DNA from 2 places in the Micromonospora sp. WMMA1923 genome. Region 1 is predicted to be linked to the other one. Evidence: riboswitches for the same ligand, from Rfam matches in the RefSeq annotation. Region 1 holds a riboswitch; the other holds the start of a gene.
The links. A riboswitch is a leader RNA that binds a small molecule or an ion and turns the genes downstream of it on or off. The one in region 1 is predicted to bind cyclic di-AMP.

Region 1 (5,816 bases):
ATCGGGCGCAGGTACTCCCGGTCGCCCTTGAGGTTGGTCTGCGCGCCGACCCCGAGCACCACCACCGGGATCTTCAGCTTGCGGATCAACCGGGTCATCCCGGCCAGCCGGTGGGCGAAGCTGCGGCGGAAGGCGTTGGCCAGCGGCACCACGAAGACGTCGTACGACTCGTTGATGATGTCGGCCTCGCGGGCGTCGGCCCGGAAACCGGTGGAGGTGATCTCCGCCGTCGCGGTCCGCAGCAGCTTGTGTGCCGAGTGGCTGAAGACCAGGTTGCCGGTGTTGTCGCCGATCCAGTTCCGTTCGAAGGTCTCCTCCGGGGAGTAGATGTCGAACGGCCCCTTCTTGGCTCGGAGCAGAATCCGCTGGTGCATCGCTGGTCCCTCTCGTCGTTCCCGCGCCTGCGGTCATCCGGCAGACGCCGCAGGCGAAGCGGTGCGGCCCCGTCGTACTTCCGCCCCTTCGGCGAACCGAATCGTCAACTCTCTGGAGACCGGAATTTTAGGGCATCGGTCCGCTGCGGACCCAGGTGCCCACCGTGATCATGATCGTCGGATGTGCCGGAACCGGGCATCCCGGGCCCGGGTAAGGTGCCCCGCGGCGGTCGATGCCCGGCCGCCGGAAGAGGAGACGTGGTGCTGGTGGTCCCGAGCATGCCCGGCGTAGCGGCATGACCAGCGTCGCGGCGACCGGTACGCCGTCGGCCCTGTCCCGCCTGCCCTCGCTGACCGGCCTGCGCTGGATCGCGGCCCTGCTGGTCTTCGGATTCCACGCGGCCACCATGCGGGTCGTCGCCGAGCCGGGACACCAGGCCGTGCTGGAGCGGATCTTCACGCTCGGCCTCTCCGGCGTGCAGTTCTTCTTCATCCTCAGCGGTTTCGTGCTGGTCTGGTCGGCCCGGCCGGAGGACACCCGGCGGGCGTTCTGGCGTCGCCGGGCGGCGAAGATCTATCCCAACCACATCCTGATGTGGGCGGTGGCCCTGCTGGTCGGCCTCTGGTTCGCCGACCCGGTCAGCCTCCGGGCCGCGCTGAGCAACCTGGTGCTGATCCAGGCCTGGGACCCGACCCCCGGCATCTTCTACAGCATCAACACGGTCAGCTGGTCGCTCGCCTGCGAGATGTTCTTCTACCTCTGCCTGCCCTTCGCGCTGCCGTGGATCCGGCGGGCCCGCCCCGGGGCGCTCTGGGCAGTGGTGGTCGCCGTGCCGCTGCTGATCGTGGCGCTCTGGCCGGCCCAGCTGCTGGTCGCCGAGGAGAACCGCTGGTGGTTCACCCAGGTCTTCCCGATCACCCGGTCGCTGGAGTTCTGGATGGGCGTCGCCGCGGCCGAGCTGATGCGGCGGGGCAGCTGGCGTGGTCCCCGGCTCACCGTGGCCACGATCGTCTTCGTCGCGACCTGGGTGGTCGCCGGCCAGTGGATCCGGGCCGAGCTCTGGGCCGGGCTGCTGTCGGTGGCGTACATCCTGGTGATCACCGCCGCCGCAGACGCCGACGTGCACCGGCGGCCCTCGCCGTGGCGGTCCCGGCCGCTGGTCTGGCTCGGCGAGGTCTCGTTCGCCTTCTACCTGGTGCACGTCCTGGTGATGGTCACCGTGCTGCGGCTCACCGGCCACTACGGTGTCGGGCTGCCCGGCTGGTGGGGGCCGTTCGCGGTGGTCGCCTTCCTGCTGGTCAACCTGGGGCTGGCCGCGATGCTGCACCGCTGGGTGGAGAACCCGATGATGCGGCTGTTCGGCCCACCCCGCCGGGCCGCGTCCGCCGGTGACCGCGGGCTGGGGCCGGTGCCCGCCGGTGCCCGCCGGTCGGAGTCGGTGCCCGCCGGTGACGGTCGGCCCGGATCGGCACCCGCCGGCACCGGTCGGACCGACTGACGCCAAAATTCCCGTGACCCCGGTCACAGGGGTCTCGGATTCGGGCACCCGACACATCCGGGCCGAATGCTGCCGGGTTTTTCCCGACGATGCTCACCGGTCGTCCGGTTGTCGACCACCGGTGCCGTCACAAACGCTCGTCCCATTGAGTCACGTCAGCGGGTTAATGGGTTGTCGGGTACTTCGCTGATCAAGGTTTCCGCAGGTGAAGTGGGGTTGGCAGGAGAAATGTCGGCCAGTAGTGTCGCTGCGGTCCGGCGCGGTTCCCGTTCGCACAAGCGCGACCGCCGCGTCGACCCGCTCAATCGTCGTACGACGAACCGGGGACCCGCAGCACCACTGGGGTGAATCCGCGCAGCCACGGCTCGCGGTAGGGCGAATTCTTCCCGCCCGAATCCGTCAGCTAACCCGGTAGGCGGCACCGGAAGGAGTTCCATTCCCCGTGCCTCACCCCCTCAAACGGCAGTTCCGTCGACTCGCTGTGGACCGTTCGTACCAGGTCGTCGCCGCCTCGGCCGCGACCCTCGTGGTGGCCTCGGGCACCGGTCTGCTGATCGCCACCGGTGACCGGCCGGAGCCCGACCGGCAGCAGCCCAGCGCGGTGGCCGAGGTGGCGCCGCAGGCCGGCGAGATCGCCGCCCGCAGTGAACTGCGGGTGCCGGCGAGCGTGGCCCCCTCGCTGACCACCGCCGCCCCGTCGCCGACCGCCACCGCGTCCCCGTCGGCCGCGTCCCCGTCGGCCGCATCGCCCTCGGCCGCATCGCCCTCGGCCGCGCCGTCGCGGGCCGCCAAGCCGGTCGCCGCCGCCAGCTCCGCCGCGCCGGACCCCGACCTGACCCGCCCGGCCGCGCCCAAGCCGCCGGCGTCGAAGGTCCTCGACCACGTCTACCAGGCGCAGACCACGTACTTCTACTGCGGCCCGGCCGCGGTGCGCAACGCGCTCAACGCCGCCGGGATCGAGCGCAGCCAGGACACCCTGGCCGGGATGCTCGGCACCACCGAGTTCGGCACCAACTCCGCCGCCGACACCACCCGGGTGCTCAACCAACTGGTCGACGGGGCGCCGTACCGGACCCGGATGATCCCCGGCGGTGCCGCCACCGCGGCCCAGACCGACCGGCTCGTCGACGACGTGGTCACCGCGATCGCCGCCGGCCGCAGCCCGGTGGTGAACGTCGCCGGCACCGCCACCGACGTCGCCGGTGGCTGGCACTCCTTCCCCGGCGGGCACTACGTCGCGGTGGTCGGCTACCGCGACAACGGCCGGACGGTCCGGATCTCCGACTCGGCGGACCCGGGCAACGCGCTCTACTGGATGTCCACCTCCGCGCTCGCCGACTGGATCGCCACCCGCGGCTACTCCGCCTGACCAGGCTGCCCGCTCCTCGCCCGGCCCGGCCCCGCACACCGGGGCCGGCCCGGAGACCAACGACGCCGGTCCCCCCGTCACGGGGGGACCGGCGTCGGTCGTCGTACCGGGCGGGGTGGGTCTCCGCCGGTAGGGGGCCTCAGCCGGTGGGGGAGAGGCGTACGCCCCCGCCGGCCTGCGACGGCGTGGCCCGGGGCTCCGGCGGGCTCCAGCCCGGCTCCAGGTGCCGCCGGGCGGCGGCCAGGAACACCTCGGCGTACGTCTCGGCCGGGAAGTCACCGAGGTAGTGCGCCCGGGTGGCCCACCGGGCCGACGCCGCCGGATCGGTCTCCAGCAACCGGGTGAGCACCTCCTCGACGTCGGCCAGGTCCCGCCGCAGCAGGTAGCCGGAGGCGGCCAGCGGGAACCGCTCGACGAACCGGTCGTCGCCCAGCATGTCGGTGACCGCGTACGGCTTGCCCGAGTAGAGGTAGTCGGAGATGACCCCGGAGACGTCGGAGATCAACGCGTCGGAACGGTTGACGCACTCGGTCAGGGTCAGCTCCCGGCTGGCCGCGCCGAAGACGTGCTGCCGGCCGGTGCGGGACCGGTCCGCAGCGAGCAGCTCGGTCACCCGGGCCAACTGCCGGGCCGAGGTCGGGTTCTGCGTGGTGTACGGGTGCGCCCGCAGGATCACGGTGGCACCCCGGGCCAGCAGGGCCCGGATCAGCCCCTCGGCCACCGGCAGCGAGCAGTAGTTGGCGTCGGCGTGGTGCCCCGTCCAGGTGGGGGTGTAGAGGACGGTCGGGTTGGCCGATGCGGTGACCGGCTCCCGCCGGACCTGGATCGCCTCCACCTGCGGGCGGCCGACCACCTCGAACTTCTCGGCCGGGATGGCCACCCCGGCGCGGGCGTACCGCTCGATGGCCGCCGGCCCGGCGACGAAGATCCGGTCGAAGATCCCCGACACCGGGTTGGCACTCGGCGCCTTGTCGCTGTCGCCGTGGTGCAGCTGGATGTGGGTCAGCTGGGTGAACCGTACGCAGTGGCTGTTCTTCGCGCCGTGGTTGACGTAGAAGGCCACCCGCAGGCTCGGCACCAGCACCTCGTCCAGCGCCTTGAGCGTCGGGCAGAACACCACCGGGGCGCTGGTGGCCGCCGACACCGGACCGAGGAACTCCGGCTCCCGCAGCACCACCAGGAACGGGCGGCCGAGTCGTTCCAGGTACGGCAGCCACATGGTGACCTGGTACTCCGAGCCGGGCGGGGCGGAGAAGTAGAGCAGGAACTCCGGCTGGTGCCGGCGCAGCGCCCGCCCCACCGGGGTGCCCGCCTGTGGACGCAGCCGGCCCCGGGCCAGGCCCAGGGCCACCGTACCGGCGGCGGCACCGACGACGAGGGTGGCCAGCAGGGCCACCACCGCCGGCAGCACCAGCAGGGCGGCCAGGGCCACCACCGCGAGCAGCGCCAGCACGGCGTTGCCCAGCTGGGCGGCGATGGTCGCCGACCACTGCCGGACCGGCAGGTTGGCCGCCCGCAGCTCCAGCAGGCCGGCCTCGCGCAGCGGCCCGGCGAACAGGATCAGCCCCAGCACCGCCAGCGCGGTGACCGCCAGCACCGGATCGAAGCCGGCGTCGAGCCGGCGGGCGTAGCCGACCAGGACGCCCGCCGCCACCAGGGTCGTCTCGGGCAGCACGTCGGCGGCGGGCCGGACCCGGCGCTCCCAGGCGGCGGCGGCCAGCGTCGCCACGGCCAGCGCCAGCCCCCAGCCGGTGGCCCCGGTCAGGGCGACGACGCCGAAGGCGAGCAGGGCCAGGCCGGTGGTCAGGCACCTGGCGATCAGCTTCCTGACCAGGTCACCACGCATGTCACTCCGCTTTCCGGTCGCGCTCGGGGGGTGGGCGCCGGCTCAGCCGGTCACCACGGCGGAGGGCCGGGTGGCCTGACTCGGCACGGTCGCCGCCGCCGGGGCCTCGCCGGGTGCCCGCCGGACGTCGATGACCTGCCCGGTCAGCTCGGAGATCAGCACGTCCAGCGAGGCCTGCGCGACGGTCTCGGCGGCCAGCAGGGTGTGCTCCGGCTCCTCGCCGAAGGCCCGGGTCCGCATCGGGGTGGCGGTGCGCTCCGGGTTGATGCAGTTGACCCGGACGCCCAGCTCGGCCCACTCGTCGGCGAGCGCCTGGGTCAGGTTGACCAGGGCGGCCTTGGTGGAGGAGTAGAGCGCGTACTGGGAGCGGCCCCGGGTGTAGGAGCTGGACGTGTAGAGCAGCAGCTGACCCTTGGTCTGCTGCAGGTAGGGCAGCGACTGCCGGGCGATGGTGACCGGCCCGACGAAGTTGACCTGCAGGACCCGGTCCATGGTCGCCTCGTCCATGTCGACCAGGGCGCCCTTCTCCAGGATGCCCGCGGTGACCACGACGTGGTCGATGCGCCCGGTGGCCTCGAACGCGGTCTTCAACGCCGCCTCGACGTCGGTGGCCTGCTCCACGTGGGTGCCGGTGCCGGAGCGGCTGAACGGGAACACCTGGGCGCCGTAGCGGCGGGCCAGCTCGGTCAGCTCGTGGCCGATGCCGTAGCTGCCGCCGAAGACCACGA
Region 2 (5,816 bases), 4.9 Mb from region 1:
GGTCGATCCTGCGGCGGTCGGGCCGGTGCCGGTCGGCTCGGCGGCGGGGGCCGGCGGGGGCGGCAGGGCGGCGGTGTAGCCGGTCCTGCGCACCGTGGCGATCAGGTCGTCCGGGGTGGTCGCCGCGCCGTAGTCGACAGTGGCCTTCTCGGTGGCGTAGTTGACCGTGGCGGTGACCCCGTCCATCCGGTTCAGCTTCTTCTCGATCCGGGCGGCACAGGAGGCGCAGGTCATCCCGCCGATGGCCAGTTCGATCCGGTGGGGTGCCGACTCCAGGGGCTTGCCGGTGGTGGTCACACTCCGCTCCCGTCAGTTGTGCCCGTGACCCGGCACGCCGGGTGAACCCGAAGGGCTGAGGCTGGGGCTGGCCGGGGGTGGGGTGCCGGGGGTGCGGGGGCCGACCGCCTGGCCGACCCCGTACGCCGCACCGAAGACCACCACGAGGCCGAGCAGGAACCCGGCCAGCCTGGCCGCCGTGTTCACCGGTCCACGAGGTCGTAACCGGCCTCGTCGACGGCGGCCCGGACGGCGGCCGGGTCCAGCGGCTCCGCACTGGTGACGGTGACCTGACCACTTGCCAGGTCCACCTGGACCTCGTCGACCCCGGCCAGCGCGCCGACCTCGGCGCTCACCGCCTGCACGCAGTGCCCGCAGGTCATGCCCTGCACCTGGTAGATGTCGGTGACCATGTCCGTACTCCTCTCGACCGGAGCCCACCATATACCCATGGGGGGTATCTCAACCACTACCGGGTAGGGGTAATTTGTCCTGGAATACCCGCCGGGGGTAGGGCGTACCCTGGCGAACATGACCACTTCGACGCCCCCCACCCGGGGCTACACCGCCAGCAAGGACCAGCTTCTCGCTCGGCTGCGCCGGGTCGAGGGTCAGGTCCGGGGCATCGAGAAGATGGTGGACGAGGACCGTTACTGCATCGACGTGCTGACCCAGATCTCGGCGATCCAGGCCGCCCTGGACAAGGTCGCTCTCGGCCTGCTGGACGGGCACGCCCGGCACTGCATGCAGGAGGGCGCCGCCGAGGGGCACGCCGACGAGATGGCCACCGAGATGATGGCCGCCGTCGGCCGGCTGATGAAGCGCGGCTGACCCACAACCTCCGCACCCGTCGGCCGAGTGGCTACCATTCCCGCGACGGGCATCCGGGTCCCACCGCCGCCCCCGGTTCGCAGTCCGTGACCACTCCGGCACGCAACGCCGCGAACCGGACCGGTGTGCCGGCCGAGTGAACCGACCGGCGCGGCGACACGTAATCCGTCGTGGATCGTTTGGAGAGAGTCGCAGATGGGTGCCGACCACAGCCGTCCCGCCCCGCCCACCCCGCCGGGGGTACGGCGGGTCCTCGTCGCGACCGTGGTGCCGCTCTTCCTCGTCACCCTGGTCGCCGCGCTGATCCTCTGGCCGGACCGGGCACCGCAGGTCGACGGGGGCGGGGACGTGCCCCGGTACCACGGCACGGTGACCCGGGTGGTGACCGAGGCGTGCCCACCTGCCGCGCCGACCCCGGAGGGCCCCGCGTCCGCCCCCGAGGGCCCGTGCGGCACCGCCACCGTCCGGGTCGAGCAGGGACCCGACGAGGGGCAGCAGGTCGAGACGCCGATCCCGGACGGTCCGGGGGCGCCGACCATCGCCGTCGGTGACGAGATCGTCCTGGTGGAGTTGACCGATCCGGCCGACCCCGAGTCGAGCAGCTACAACATCGCCGAGCACCAGCGGGGCAAGCCGCTGATCTGGTTGGCCGTCCTCTTCGCTGCCGCGATCGTGGCCTTCGGCCGGTGGCGCGGCCTGGCCGCGCTCGGTGGCCTGGTGGCGAGCTTCGCCATCCTGCTCACCTTCGTGCTGCCCGGCATCAGCGCCGGCCGGTCACCGCTGCTGGTCGCGGTGGTCGGCGCCGCACTGATCATGTTCGTGGTGCTGTACCTCACCCACGGCATCAGCGCCCAGACCTCGGTGGCCGTGCTCGGCACGCTGGGCAGCCTGGTGGTCACCGGTCTGCTCGGCAGCGCGGCCACCGCCGCCACCCACCTGACCGGGTACGGCACCGAGGAGGCCACCACCCTGTCGATGTTCCAGGGCAACGTCGACCTGCACGGGCTGCTGCTCGCCGGGATCATCATCGGTTCCCTCGGGGTGCTGGACGACGTCACGGTCACCCAGGCCGCCACGGTCACCGAACTGGCCCACGCGAACCCGGGACTGTCCCGGCTCCAGCTCTACCGGTCGGCCACCCGGGTCGGCCGGGCGCACATCGCGTCCGTCGTCAACACCATCGTGTTGGCGTACGCGGGCGCGTCGTTGCCTCTGCTGCTTCTGCTGGTCGCCGACTCCCGACCGGTCAGTCAGGTGCTGACCAGCGAGTTCCTGGCCCAGGAGATCGTCCGTAGCGCGGTCGCCACGCTCGGGCTGATCGCCGCCGTACCGCTCACCACCGCGCTCGCCGCGCTGGTGACCGCCGCCGGTCGGGGCACCGCCACCGACCGGGCCGCCACCACCGCCGGAGCCCCCACCCCGCCTGGTGGCGGCACCGGCTCGGCCCGCCCGCCCGCACCGCGGGACGACGCGCTCCAGGCACTGAGCGCACCCCGGGCCGCCAGTCAGTCCCCCGACGCCCCCGCGAGGTGGCCCGACCAAGAAAGGAGCACCGACACCGCATGGTGACACTCCTCAGCGTGACCGCCGACGACTCCATTGATGAGAAGCACATCACTGGTCACGCGACATCGCGGAGAAATTACGCGTTGAGTCGGCATCCGGACGTAGATCCCAGCGCCGACTCTCGGGTAACCTCGCTGCCGGTCACCGCCGAAGGCGCGCACCCGCGCCAGCGGTACCGCCGCCCAATCGCCGAACGGCGAGCCGGGGAACCAGGTACATGGGGTGAATCCGCACCAGCGGTAGGGGCCACTTCCGTCCCGAACCCGTCAGCTAACCCGGTCGGCGGCCGACGGAAGGGACGACTGTGACGGCACTCCTACGCCGCTGGTTGACGCCGGCGGCGGCCGTGCTCACCGCACTGGCCATCTTCTCCGGCCCGCTGCCGGCCATGGCTCAGCCCGCCCAGCCCTCGGGGCACGAGGACGGCGACTCGAAGCTGCTCAACGACGTCATCGAGACGACCAACCGCAGCTACACCCAGGCCAAGTCCAAGCTGGAGAAGTCCAAGAAGCGGCAGCTGCAGCTCGACATGGAGGTGCGCCGCGCCCAGAACGAGCTGGACGAGCTGGCCCCGCAGGTCGGTCGGATCGCCGCCCAGTCGTACCGCAGCGGCCGGATCGGCGGGATGGCCATGCTGCTGGAGAGCAACGCGCCGGACTCGTTCGTCCAGCGGGCCCAGGCGCTCGACGAGCTGAACATGGTCAACGCCCGAAAGCTGGCCGAGGTGCAGACGGTCAAGGACAAGGCCGATCAGGCCAAGCAGGCCCTGGACGCCGAGGTACGCGAGCAGCAGAAGCAGGCCTCGGTGATGGCCAAGCAGAAGCGGGAGGCGGAGAAGTCGCTCGCCCTCGTCGGCGGCACCGGCCTGACCGGGGGCCTGGTGGTGGCCACGTCACCGGTGGCCAAGATCGCCCCGGGCCGCGACGCCAACGGCAACTGGCGCCCGATGAGCTGTACCGAGAACGACCCCACCACCTCCGGTTGCATCACGGCGCGCACGCTGCACATGTACAAGGAGGTCAAGCGGGCCGGCTTCGACCGGTTCGTCGGCTGCTACCGCCCCGGTGGCCCGTGGGAGCACCCCAAGGGCCGGGCCTGTGACTGGTCGCTGCAGAACAGCGGCTTCGCGCCCTGGCACAACAACGACACCCGGATGTACGGCAACAACCTGACCGCGTTCCTGGTACGCAACGCCGACCGGCTGGGCATCTACTACGTCATCTGGAACCGGCAGATCTGGTTCCCGGCCACCGGCTGGAGCTCCTACAGCGGACCGTCGAACCACACCGACCACGTACACGTCTCGCTGCTCTGACCACCCCGAGACACCGAACGGGCCGTCCCCCACGCGGGGGCGGCCCGTTCGCCTGTCCTGACCGGTGTGGGCGGGGTCAGCCGGCGGCCGGGGCGGCGGCCACCGTCCGCACCTCTCCGGCGGCCAGCTGGTAGGACATGCCGACCACGGTGCAGCGGCCGGCGGCCACCTCGGCGGCCAGCACGGCCGAGTTGCCCAACAGCTCCTCGACGGTCTGGGCGATGTGGATGTCGATGATCCGGGCCGGGTCGTCGACTCCCTGGGCGGCGGCCCGGCGCAGGCTGGGCACCACCGCGTCGACCACCGCGCCGAGATGTCCCGGCGGCCGGGCCCCGGTGCTGACCGCCGTCGCGGCCGCCTGCACGGCACCGCACGAGTCGTGCCCCAGCACCACCACCAGCGGCGTGCCGAGGACCGTCACCGCGTACTCGACGCTGCCCAGCACCTCGGGCCCGGTGGTGTGGCCGGCGGTCCGCACGACGAAGAGGTCACCCAGCCCACGGTCGAAAATGATCTCGGCGGCGAGCCGGGAGTCGGAGCACCCGACGATGACCGCGAAGGGGTGCTGTTCACCGGCGACCGCGGTGCGGTGTCCGACGTCCTGGTTGGGGTGCCGCGGCGTACCGGTGACGAACCTGCGGTTGCCCGCGTACAGCTCGGCGAGCGCCTGTTCCGGGGTCTGCGGCGGATCGGGCTGTGCCGACGGCGGCTGGGCGGGAGGAAGCTCCGGGTCCGACTGCGACCCGGTCGACGGAGTGGAGATCAACGTCCTCACCCTTCGGAAGGTGACCGGTCGACCCCGTCCGCCACGGACGCGGTCCGCCACCACGTTCACACGCAGCGCAAGACACGTCAAGCTATACGTGATATGCATTTCAGGTGTCGGGACGACGGTTCACGTCGACCGGCTCGCGAACGACGATCGTGAAGGCTGGTCGTATCTTGACGGACATGGCGACGACACCACGCGGAAGCGGGAGCACCCGGCACTGGACCTTCCTCACCAACCACGCGCACGTCCTGCTCGCCATCGCGCGTAACCCCACCGCCCGGCTCCGGGACGTCGCCGACGAGGTAGGGGTCACCGAGCGCGCCGCCCAGGCGATCGTCGCCGACCTGGAGGCCGGCGGCTACCTGCGGCGCACCCGGGTGGGCCGGCGCAACGAGTACACCGTCAATCCGGACGGCCACTTCCGGCACCCGGCCGAGGCGGACCGCCAGGTGGGTGACCTGCTCGCCCTCTTCACCGCCGATGCCGCACCCCGATCCACCCCCGCCGCCCCGCCCTCCTGACCGGATCCGGACCGCCACCGGGTGACCAGCCTCACCGCCGGTCACCGAACAAGTCGGCACCGCGGCTGAACCCGGAACCCGGGTGACACGTCGTGCCTGCCATGCCACGAAAAGCGGACAGCAACCCGGCGTCTCCGGCGACGTACTGGGAGAACCTCGGCGAGTTCATCATGAAGCACCTGGATGAACCCGCGAACTGGAAGAAGCCCCTGCCCGCCTCGGCCACCAGCGCGGACGGGACGACGCTCCACCCGGACACCGCGATCAAGAACGTCCTGAACCATGGCTCCTACCCGCCGGCCTGCCCCCCGCAGACCCAGGATCTGATCAACAACTACCTGCGGGTGGGTGCGATCGACGTCGGCTCGTTCGGCACGGACGCACACATCGACAAGCTCATCGCTCGGAAGTCGCCGTCCGCACCGACCGCGGAGATCGCCGCCCTTCGGTCGGCCGCCGCGCCGGACCCTGGACAGACACCGCCGACCACCGCCACCCGGCCGGCTGCCACCGATCAGCAACTGGGCGCCTCCGG

Region 2: linked by a shared signal. The riboswitch ahead of ACN28G_RS28760 (coiled-coil domain-containing protein) and the one ahead of ACN28G_RS06450 (C39 family peptidase) in region 1 are both predicted to bind cyclic di-AMP.

What each region holds. Positions count from the first base shown of each region.
Region 1 covers NZ_JBMHLZ010000001.1:1,418,313-1,424,128, forward strand. The annotation lists gene ACN28G_RS06440 (polysaccharide pyruvyl transferase family protein) at 1-374, opposite strand, end outside; gene ACN28G_RS06445 (acyltransferase family protein) at 671-1,873, shown strand; cyclic di-AMP (ydaO/yuaA leader) riboswitch at 2,162-2,306, shown strand; gene ACN28G_RS06450 (C39 family peptidase) at 2,316-3,242, shown strand; gene ACN28G_RS06455 (CDP-glycerol glycerophosphotransferase family protein) at 3,382-5,088, opposite strand; gene ACN28G_RS06460 (bifunctional cytidylyltransferase/SDR family oxidoreductase) at 5,131-5,816, opposite strand, start outside.
Region 2 covers NZ_JBMHLZ010000001.1:6,292,469-6,298,284, reverse strand. The annotation lists gene ACN28G_RS28785 (heavy metal translocating P-type ATPase) at 1-297, opposite strand, end outside; gene ACN28G_RS28780 (hypothetical protein) at 310-483, opposite strand; gene ACN28G_RS28775 (heavy-metal-associated domain-containing protein) at 480-689, opposite strand; gene ACN28G_RS28770 (metal-sensitive transcriptional regulator) at 808-1,107, shown strand; gene ACN28G_RS28765 (YibE/F family protein) at 1,303-2,676, shown strand; cyclic di-AMP (ydaO/yuaA leader) riboswitch at 2,843-2,973, shown strand; gene ACN28G_RS28760 (coiled-coil domain-containing protein) at 2,978-3,988, shown strand; gene ACN28G_RS28755 (carbonic anhydrase) at 4,065-4,643, opposite strand; gene ACN28G_RS28750 (helix-turn-helix transcriptional regulator) at 4,940-5,281, shown strand; gene ACN28G_RS28745 (hypothetical protein) at 5,383-5,816, shown strand, end outside.